DNA from 2 places in the Halomonas sp. V046 genome. Region 1 is predicted to be linked to the other one. Evidence: predicted binding sites of a transcription regulator. Region 1 holds the regulator's gene; the other holds the start of a gene.

The links. Region 1 encodes FliA, which starts transcription of late flagellar genes. Its sites were predicted from a motif close to CTAAAGTTNNNNNNNNNNCNGCCGATA; they were not measured.
Region 2: the regulator FliA is predicted to act here: its motif matches at 2,144-2,170, upstream of flgM (flagellar biosynthesis anti-sigma factor FlgM).

What each region holds. Positions count from the first base shown of each region.
Region 1 is NZ_JBQXYF010000014.1:41,863-45,949, reverse strand. Features, by position in the region: gene ahpC (alkyl hydroperoxide reductase subunit C) at 1-425, opposite strand, end outside; gene ACUN9Y_RS17870 (hypothetical protein) at 559-738, opposite strand; gene ACUN9Y_RS17865 (hypothetical protein) at 910-1,692, shown strand; gene ACUN9Y_RS17860 (RNA polymerase sigma factor FliA) at 1,805-2,506, opposite strand; gene ACUN9Y_RS17855 (flagellar protein FlhE) at 2,540-2,986, opposite strand; gene flhA (flagellar biosynthesis protein FlhA) at 2,983-4,087, opposite strand, start outside.
Region 2 is NZ_JBQXYF010000010.1:214,014-218,100, reverse strand. Features, by position in the region: gene ACUN9Y_RS15305 (EAL domain-containing protein) at 1-1,166, shown strand, start outside; gene ACUN9Y_RS15300 (flagella synthesis protein FlgN) at 1,322-1,771, opposite strand; gene flgM (flagellar biosynthesis anti-sigma factor FlgM) at 1,768-2,067, opposite strand; gene flgA (flagellar basal body P-ring formation chaperone FlgA) at 2,233-2,976, opposite strand; gene flgB (flagellar basal body rod protein FlgB) at 3,247-3,660, shown strand; gene flgC (flagellar basal body rod protein FlgC) at 3,688-4,087, shown strand, end outside.

The sequences.
Region 1 (4,087 bases):
CCGATGTTGCCGGCGTTGATCTCGACGATCTGGACCTTGCCTTCGGGGTCGATGACGAAGGTGCCGCGCTCGGCGAGACCGTCTTGCTCGATCAGTACCTCGAAGTTGCGCGAAATGGTCAGCGTCGGATCGGCCAGCATCGGGAACTGGAGCTTGCCGATGGTTTCGGAGCTATCGTGCCAGGCCTTGTGGGTGAAGTGGGTGTCGGTGGAGACGCTGTAGATCTCGACGCCGAGTCGCTTGAATTCTTCGTAGTTGTCGGCCAGGTCACCCAGTTCGGTCGGGCAGACGAAGGTGAAGTCCGCCGGATAAAAGAAGAAGATGCTCCACTTGCCTTTCAGGCTTTCTTCGGTCACGTCGACGAATTCGCCGTTGTGGAAGGCGGTAGCGCTGAACGGCTTGACGACGGTATTGATCAGGGACATCGGTGTTCTCCTGTTGCCTGTGTAAGGAATGTGTCGAAGACGGCACACAGAGTAACGAGACGCACGCGATAGGATAAATTGAATGCCGCGATGGTGCTGATACCAAGGGGCTATCGCCAGGCCCATGGCTCCGTCAATGACATAGGCCATGTGACAACGCCTTGTGAGGTTCGCCCTGAGGGAGAACGGTGAGATAGCAGTGAGATAGCGCGGGTAGATAGCGCGGGTAGATAGTGCCCTTCATCGCCACCGCCTTCTCATGGCAGCGCTCTTCCATCAGCCACACCGGCCGCGGTGATTCCTGTCGCTGCATCAAACTTCCACCCCAGACCTCTGGCGAGCCGATGCCGAGCAGCGCCGACACCGAAGCGGCAGCATGGGAGTAGGTCGGTTGGCTCAGCGCGCGATGTCGATAGATCGCAGTCCACGTCGGTTCCCGTGAGGCAGAACCCGCGTCGGGACTGGCGTAAAAGAGGAGGGATCCATGAGCGATCCCCATCGCCCCATGGCGGCGGGCATGGCCGCCTGGCAACAAGCGCCCTGTCATTTTGTTGATCTGGTCAGACGCGTGATGCAGGCCGACCGCGTCATCCTCGGTGATGACGCCGGCTGCTGGGCGAGCCCTCGCCCGGTAACCCTGGACGATCGCCGGCGGCTGCGTCTGGCCGCGGTTCAGGGGGCCGATCCCCCTGGCGTTGCCGCTTTCCCGAAGCCCTGCATCTTGCGCCTGGGGCAGAACGGCATGCCGCGCTGGCAGCTGATGATGTTCCCGGCGCGCGACAATGCCCCATTGAGCCTGACCGGGCTCGAGACCCTGGGCGGTTGGATCCACGATCACTACCTGCCGGCTACCGCCGAGCCCGATATCACGCCCCTACGCATCCTCTTTATCGGTGATGATTCCAAGGTCCGCCGCAACGTCCAGAAGGCCCTGCAGGGCCAGCGTCGGCTGCGTTTGGATATCGTCGCCGATGCTTGCCTTGCCGACTGGCTGTTGCGGCTGATGCCGCCGGATCTGGTGCTGGTGGACCCGCGTCTGCCACTGCTCTCCGCCCTCGAGCAGCGTCTGTGTGGCGGCTGGCGAAGTAGCGTCCCGGTGGTGGCCGTCGCGGCTCACGGGCGACGGGTGTCGCGCATGGCTCCGGCATTCGATGCCTGGCTTGAAGCGCCCATCGCCCTCGAGAACATCGTCGATCTGCTCGATGAGGTGCTGCCGTATCACACGGCGGGGCCGGCGCCTGAAGGGGAGGCGGCCGACGACGCCTAGCGAGCGCGTGCCTAGCCAGCTCGCGCCTAGCGCCGACGGTGTTCAAGGCAGGCCTGGATGGCGCCTGGTCGCCCCGTTCTCGGAGCCGAGTGTGGCGCCCGACTCGCGGTCATCAGACCTCGATCAGCGCGCCCCGCAGCCGGCTCACCGCTTGGCTATGCAGCTGGCACACCCGGGATTCGCTGACGCCGAGCACCGCGCCGATTTCCTTGAGGTTGAGCTCTTCCTGGTAATAGAGCGCCATCAGCAGCTTTTCGCGCTCGGGCAGCTCGGCAATGGCGGCGACCAGCGCTTCGCGCTTTTCGCCCTCGATCAGCTCCGCCAGCGGCGTCGCGCTGACCTTGCCGACGAAACGATGCTCGCTGCCTTCGGCGAGCAGCTCCTCGAAGGGCATCAGCTGGCCATTGTTGATGTCGCCGAGTAACAGGCGGTAGGTCGCCAGGTCGATGTCCAGCTCCGCGGCGATCTCGTGCTCTTCAGGGGCGCGGCCGAGGCGCTGCTGAAGGTTTCGGGTCGCCTCGTCCAGCGCTCGGGCCTGGCGCCGCACGCTGCGCGGCAGCCAGTCACGGCTTCTCAGCTCATCGAGCATGGCGCCGCGAACGCGCTGGCTGGCGAAGGTGGAGAACTGTGCCCCCTGGCTCGCGTCATACCGCCCGAGGGCCTCGAGCAGGCCGACGATACCGGCCTGGATCAGGTCATCAAGATCGACGCCCGCGGGCAGCCTGACCTGCAGGGCCAGGGCCTGACGGCGGACCATGGGCAGGTAGGCGTCGAGCTGGGCCTGCTGATGGATCTTGCCTTGTGCTGTGTACATGGGCCTTGCCTCAATGGCACCGGTGCGAGCGCATTATCGGTGATTGACGATCACTTGCATGTCTTCCACCACGGTCGGGCGTTGGCCCTCTGCCAGGCGGAAGGAAAACGTCAGGGGGCCGCTCGCGGATACCCCCGCGAGGGCCTCGGTCACGCCACGCGGCCCGGTCAGCCCCACGCAGCGCTGGGCGTGACACAGGCTCGCCACCAGGCGAGTGCCGGGCGGGGTGCGGTAGCGCCATACCACGCGGCTGACCGTGCCGTGTACCGGACTCGCCGAGGTCAACGGCTGCGAGACGCGGTCCATCTCGCTGGAGGCCACCGTGAGTCGCGGTGCCGCGCCGACCCAGGCTCCGCCATCGGCCGCGAGCGGCGCGGCGCCAAGGCCCAGGCCGGCGATCACCACCAGCGTCAAGGCCAGGCTCCGGGTCAGGCGCACCGCCTGGAGCCGCCGGCCAGGCCATGCCGGGCATGGGATCATCCCTGACCTCCTACCTGGGTCGTGACGCGCAGGGTCCGATCGTCGGGGATCTCGGCCTGGGACATCACCACGAGGTGGCGCAGGCGGCGACGCAAGAAACGCGACAGCACCGTGCGCAGGCCATGGCTGACCACCAGCACCGAGGGCTCTCCGGTGGCCTCGTGGCGGGCCAGCGCGGTCTCGGTCTGGGTCATCAGGGTCTGGGCCAGTCCTGGCTCCAGCGCGCCGCTGCCGTTCATCGCCTGGCCCAGCACCTGTTCGAGCTGGGGCGCCAGGCCGATCACGTTGAGCGTCTCGTGGCCGGCGAACCATTGCTGGGTGATGGCCCGGCCCAGGGCCACCCGCACGAGGGCGGTCAGCTCCACCGGGTCCTGCTGGGTCGGCGCATACTCGGCCAGGGTATCGAGGATGGTGCGCAGGTCTCGAATCGACACATCTTCATCGAGCAACTGCTGCAGCACCCGGGTGAAGGCGGTCAGCGACAGGGCCTTGGGCACCACTTCCTCGACCAGCGACTTCTGGTCGTCGCCGAGCTTGTCGAGCAGCTTCTGAACCTCCTGGCGGCCCAGCATTTCCGCTGAGTGTTGATGCAGCAGGTGATTCAAGTGGGTCGCGACCACGGTACCGGCATCGACCACGGTGTAGCCGTAGACCTGGGCGCGCTCGCGCTGGGAGGCGTCGATCCACACCGCCGGCAGGCCGAAGGCCGGGTCCTGGGTCGGAGTACCGTCCAGCTCGCCGGAGACCTGGCCTGGGTCGATGGCGAGCCAGTGCCCCGGGAAGGCCTCGGCGCGGCCAATCTCGGCGCCCTTGAGGGTAATCCGATAGACGCTGGCGGGCAGCTCCAGGTTGTCGCGGATATGCACCACCGGCGGCAGAAAGCCGACCTCCTGGGCGAATTTCTTGCGCACGCTCTTGATGCGTCCGAGCAGCTCGCCCTGCTGGCGGGCATCGACCAGGGAAATCAGCCGGTGGCCGACCTCCAGGCCCAGGGTATCGACCAGCTGAACATCGTCCCAGCTGGCTTCCGGGGCCTCCGGCGCCGGCGGCGTCTCGATGGTCTGCTCCTCGGCGATCTGGCGCCGCGTTTCCTGGCGCGTC
Region 2 (4,087 bases), on a different contig from region 1:
GCGCCGAGATCGCCAGTCGAGTGTCGCGTCGGGCCGGGCGTCGCCTGGCCAACACCCTGCGTCGGGAAGACAGCCTGATCCAGCTCGATCGCGACCGCTGGGGGGTGCTGCTCGAACACCCGATGAGCCCCGAGAACCTGCACGTGATCGCCGAGCGCTGTCAGGAAGCCCTGGAACCGCCCTTCACCTTAGCCGGCCATGCTCCGGTATTGATCGAACCACGCATTGGCATCGCCCTGTGTCCGGAAGACGGAGACGAGCCGGAGGTGCTGTTGATGCACGCCGAGCATGCGCTCGAAGAGGCCGCACCCGGCACCCATGCCTTCTTCGATGGCAGTCTGCAGCGCTGGATCACGGAGAAGCAGACGTTTCGTCATAGCCTGCAGGAAGCGCTGCTGTTTCCCGCTCAGCACTTTTCGCTGGTCTTCCAGCCCCAGTTCGACTTGGTATCGGGGCGCTGCTGTGGCCTCGAGGCCCTGGTGCGTTGGCGCCACCCCGAGCGCGGTGAGCTGGGGCCGGATGTGTTTCTGGCCTTGGCCGCGGAGATGCAACTGGCGGATCGGCTGGATCGCTGGGTGATTCAGCAGGTCATCGCCCAGCGCAGGCTTTGGGCCACGTCGGGATCCAGCCTTGCCGAGGTTGATATCGCGGTGAACGTGCATGTTCAGTTGCTGGATCAGGAGGCCTTCGACCGCCGAGCGCTCGACCTGTTCCTGCGCCAGCAGGGCGATGAGTCACTCAACTGGCTGAGCCTGGAGATACAGAGCTCCGGCCTGAGCGCGATCGGCGAACGTCACTCCCATTTGTTGCGACGCATCGTCGGCCTCGGTGTGCGGCTGACGGTCGATGGACTGGGGCGCTCACCGGTCGACCTGTTCGGCATGGCGGTGTTGCCGGTGTCGCTTGGCAAGATCGGTCGCGAACTGGTGCATGCGCTGAGCGAGGCGCGGCCTTCGTCACGCCAGAGTCTGGCGGCGCTGACGCAGTCGCTGCTGGCCCTGGAGCTCGACAGCGTGGTGGTGGGGGTGGAAACCGTCGAACAGCTGTCGACGGTGCGCGAGGTCGGGTTGCTGCGCGCCCAGGGCAACTTGCTTAGCCAGCCGCTGGCGCTCGATGCCCTGGAGGCCTGGGCCGCCGCCGGGAGTCATCCGTTCTCGCCGCTCTAATGTTTGGCAGGGCGTGCGTTTGACAGGGTCCTCCAGTGAAAAGACCGCGACGCGATGCCCTGGCATCGCGTCGCGGTCTTTTCGTTCGCTGCTAGGGTTTTGCGCCAGGGTTTGCGCCCTTGTGCTTCGCGGCGAGTCGGCGCCCGGTGGTGCCCTCAGGCCGAGGTGCTCAGGCGCGGCGATTGCAGCCGGGTCAGCCCATCGGCGCGATAGACGCCGGCGTCGGCGATCTTGTGGATATGGTCCAGCATGCGCTGGTTGTGGGCCATGCGCAGGCTCAGCAGCTCGCCGCAGCGCAGGTTGGCGCGGGCCACTTCTCGGGCAACAGCGAGGGTCGCCTGCCAGCGCTCTTCACAGCCCGCATCGATGGCGGCTTGGCGTGCGCCTTCGCGGGTGTCGCCGTAACCCAGCCGACACTGGACCTCGTGGCGACGCTCTTCGGTCTGGGCCAGCATGCGCTGCAACAGGGTCTTGTCGTTGGCGAGCGTGGTCAGCTTGTCGCCGTCGACCTGGCCCTTGATCAGGCACTCCTGTTCCTCGCCCAACAGCGCGAGCAACTGCATCAGCCGCTCGTGCTGTTCATCCAGCAGCTTTGTCAGACTCACGCCTTGCCTTCCTCATCGAGCATCTCGCGGACGCTCTTGAGCAGTCCCTCGGCGATGCGCTCGGGGTGAACTTCCAGGCGTCCATCGCGAATCGCATCGCGGATCTCGGCCACGCGAGCGGTGTCGATGTCGTGGCTGGCATCGCTGGCCGGCCGGCTCAGCTGGGTGGTGCTGGAGGGGCCGTCGCCCCCAGCCGCCGCCTTGTCAGCGGCGGCCTTGTCGCCGGCGGGCTTGGGGCCTTGCGCCGGGTCCGCGGTGGTGGGGCGTGTCAGCGGATGTTGGGAGTCGATTTTCATGGTCGGGGCCTCGTGACCAATGACGGTGTGACCAGGATGTGACCAAAAACGTTGTCACCAGGTGCGTTGTTCTCAGTATCGGCCAATGTCGGGTGGACTTTAATGCCGAGTCGCGGCCTTGTCTCGTCGATAGCGCTTTCAGTCTAGCGGATTCCACCTACCGGTTCAGAAGGTCACCGACAGCAGTCCCGGCCCGGCTACCCGGGCTTCCTGCACGTCGCGGTTGGCGAAGCGCACCCGCACGGTGTCCCCGGCGCCGCCTTCATCCAAGGCTTCACCCTGGCGGCGAATACGAAAGCCCTTGCCCTGCGCCTGGACGCTGACGGCCTGGCCGCGCTGTACCAGCCGCGGTGTTTCAAGGTGGTAGGCCGATAAGCTCTGGCCTTGGCGCATGCGTCGCTTCGCCTGCTGTCCGATGGCCGCCTGCAGGTCGGTCAGCGATTGGGGCGGCAGGCGGCCGAGGTCGACCCTTTCGCGGACCAGCATATCGGCGCTGATGCGCTCGCCTGGTTCGATGTCCCGGGCGGCGACCAGGTGGGTGCCGTAGACCGTGACCTCGGCCTGAAGGTAGCGCACGCGGCGGCCGTCGAGACCACAGCGCACGCCCACCGACACTCGACCGAGGGGGCGTGCATCGGGGCGCGGCAGAAACACCTCGGCGTCTTCGCAGGCCGGGAAGTGCGCGGCCGGCGGGAAGACCTCTATCTGGACGTCATCGCCGAAGGGCAGCGCATGCTGGTACAGGAAGCCTTGTACCTGCTGGATCAGGCTGTCTTGGGTGGCGGCGCCCGGATCGCGGGGGCTGGTGTGCTGACCTTGCGCCGGGGGCTGTGCCTGGGCGGCCGCGGCAAGCGTCGGCAGGGCCAGCAGGGTCAGCCACACCAGCCACACCGGCAGAACCCTCGCCATCGATCGTGTCGGCCGCGCTCTGGGGCCGGCCATGGACAAGACAGATCGTTGCGAAACACAAGGCACCATCGACGGCCTCACAGGCAGAAGGAACAAGGGCGCTCTGCCCCGAGTGTCCCACGAGTCTAGCGTCCAGGGCGGGTGGGCATCGCCCGAATTGGCGATGGGAAAGGGGGTTGTTCATGCCTTTGGCCTGACAACGCTGTCGCTATTCTCCATCGTCGACACCTTCCCTTCTGTGAAGGCGACCCGGATTGAGGAGTCAGCGGGATGATCGATCAGCTCGAGGCGTCGCTCGCCTTTCATCAGCAGGCCCTGTCGCTGCGTAACGAGCGCCAGAAGGTGTTGGCGAGCAATATCGCCAATGCCGACACGCCGGGCTACAAGGCGCGTGATCTGGACTTTGCCAAGGCGCTGGAAAGCGCCCAGCGCCAGTCGGGCAGCGATGGGCTTGCGCTTTCGCGCACCTCGGCCCACCACCTGTCAGGCCAGGGGCACGCCTCGCCCGCCGCCCGGGAGCTTTTGTATCGCGTGCCCGATCAGCCGAGCCTCGATGGCAACACCGTGGACATGGACCGTGAACGCAGCGCCTTCGCCGACAACACGGTGCGCTACCAGACGGCCTTGACCCTGATCAACAGTCGCATTCAAGGCCTCAAGCAGGCCATGCAGCCAGAACGCTAAGCCTTTCTCCCACAAGGAGCGTGACCGATGTCGATGTTCTCCGTGTTTGATATCGCCTCGTCGGCGATGAGCGCCCAGTCCCAGCGCATGAACGCCACCGCCAGCAACCTGGCCAACGCCGACAGCGTCAGCGGCCCCAACGGCGAGGCCTATCGCGCCCGCCAGGTGATGTTCGAATCCCAGACCGCCGGCGCCGCCGGTATCGGTGGCGTGCGGGTCAGCGAGGTCATCGAGGATCCCTCGCCGATGCGTCAGGAGTATCGGCCGGAGCATCCGCTGGCCGATGACGAGGGCTATGTGGCCATGCCCAACGTCGACCCGGTGGGCGAGATGGTCAACATGATCTCTGCCTCACGTTCCTATCAGGCCAACGTCGAGGTCATGAACACCAGCAAACAGCTGATGCTCAAGACGCTGACCCTGGGTG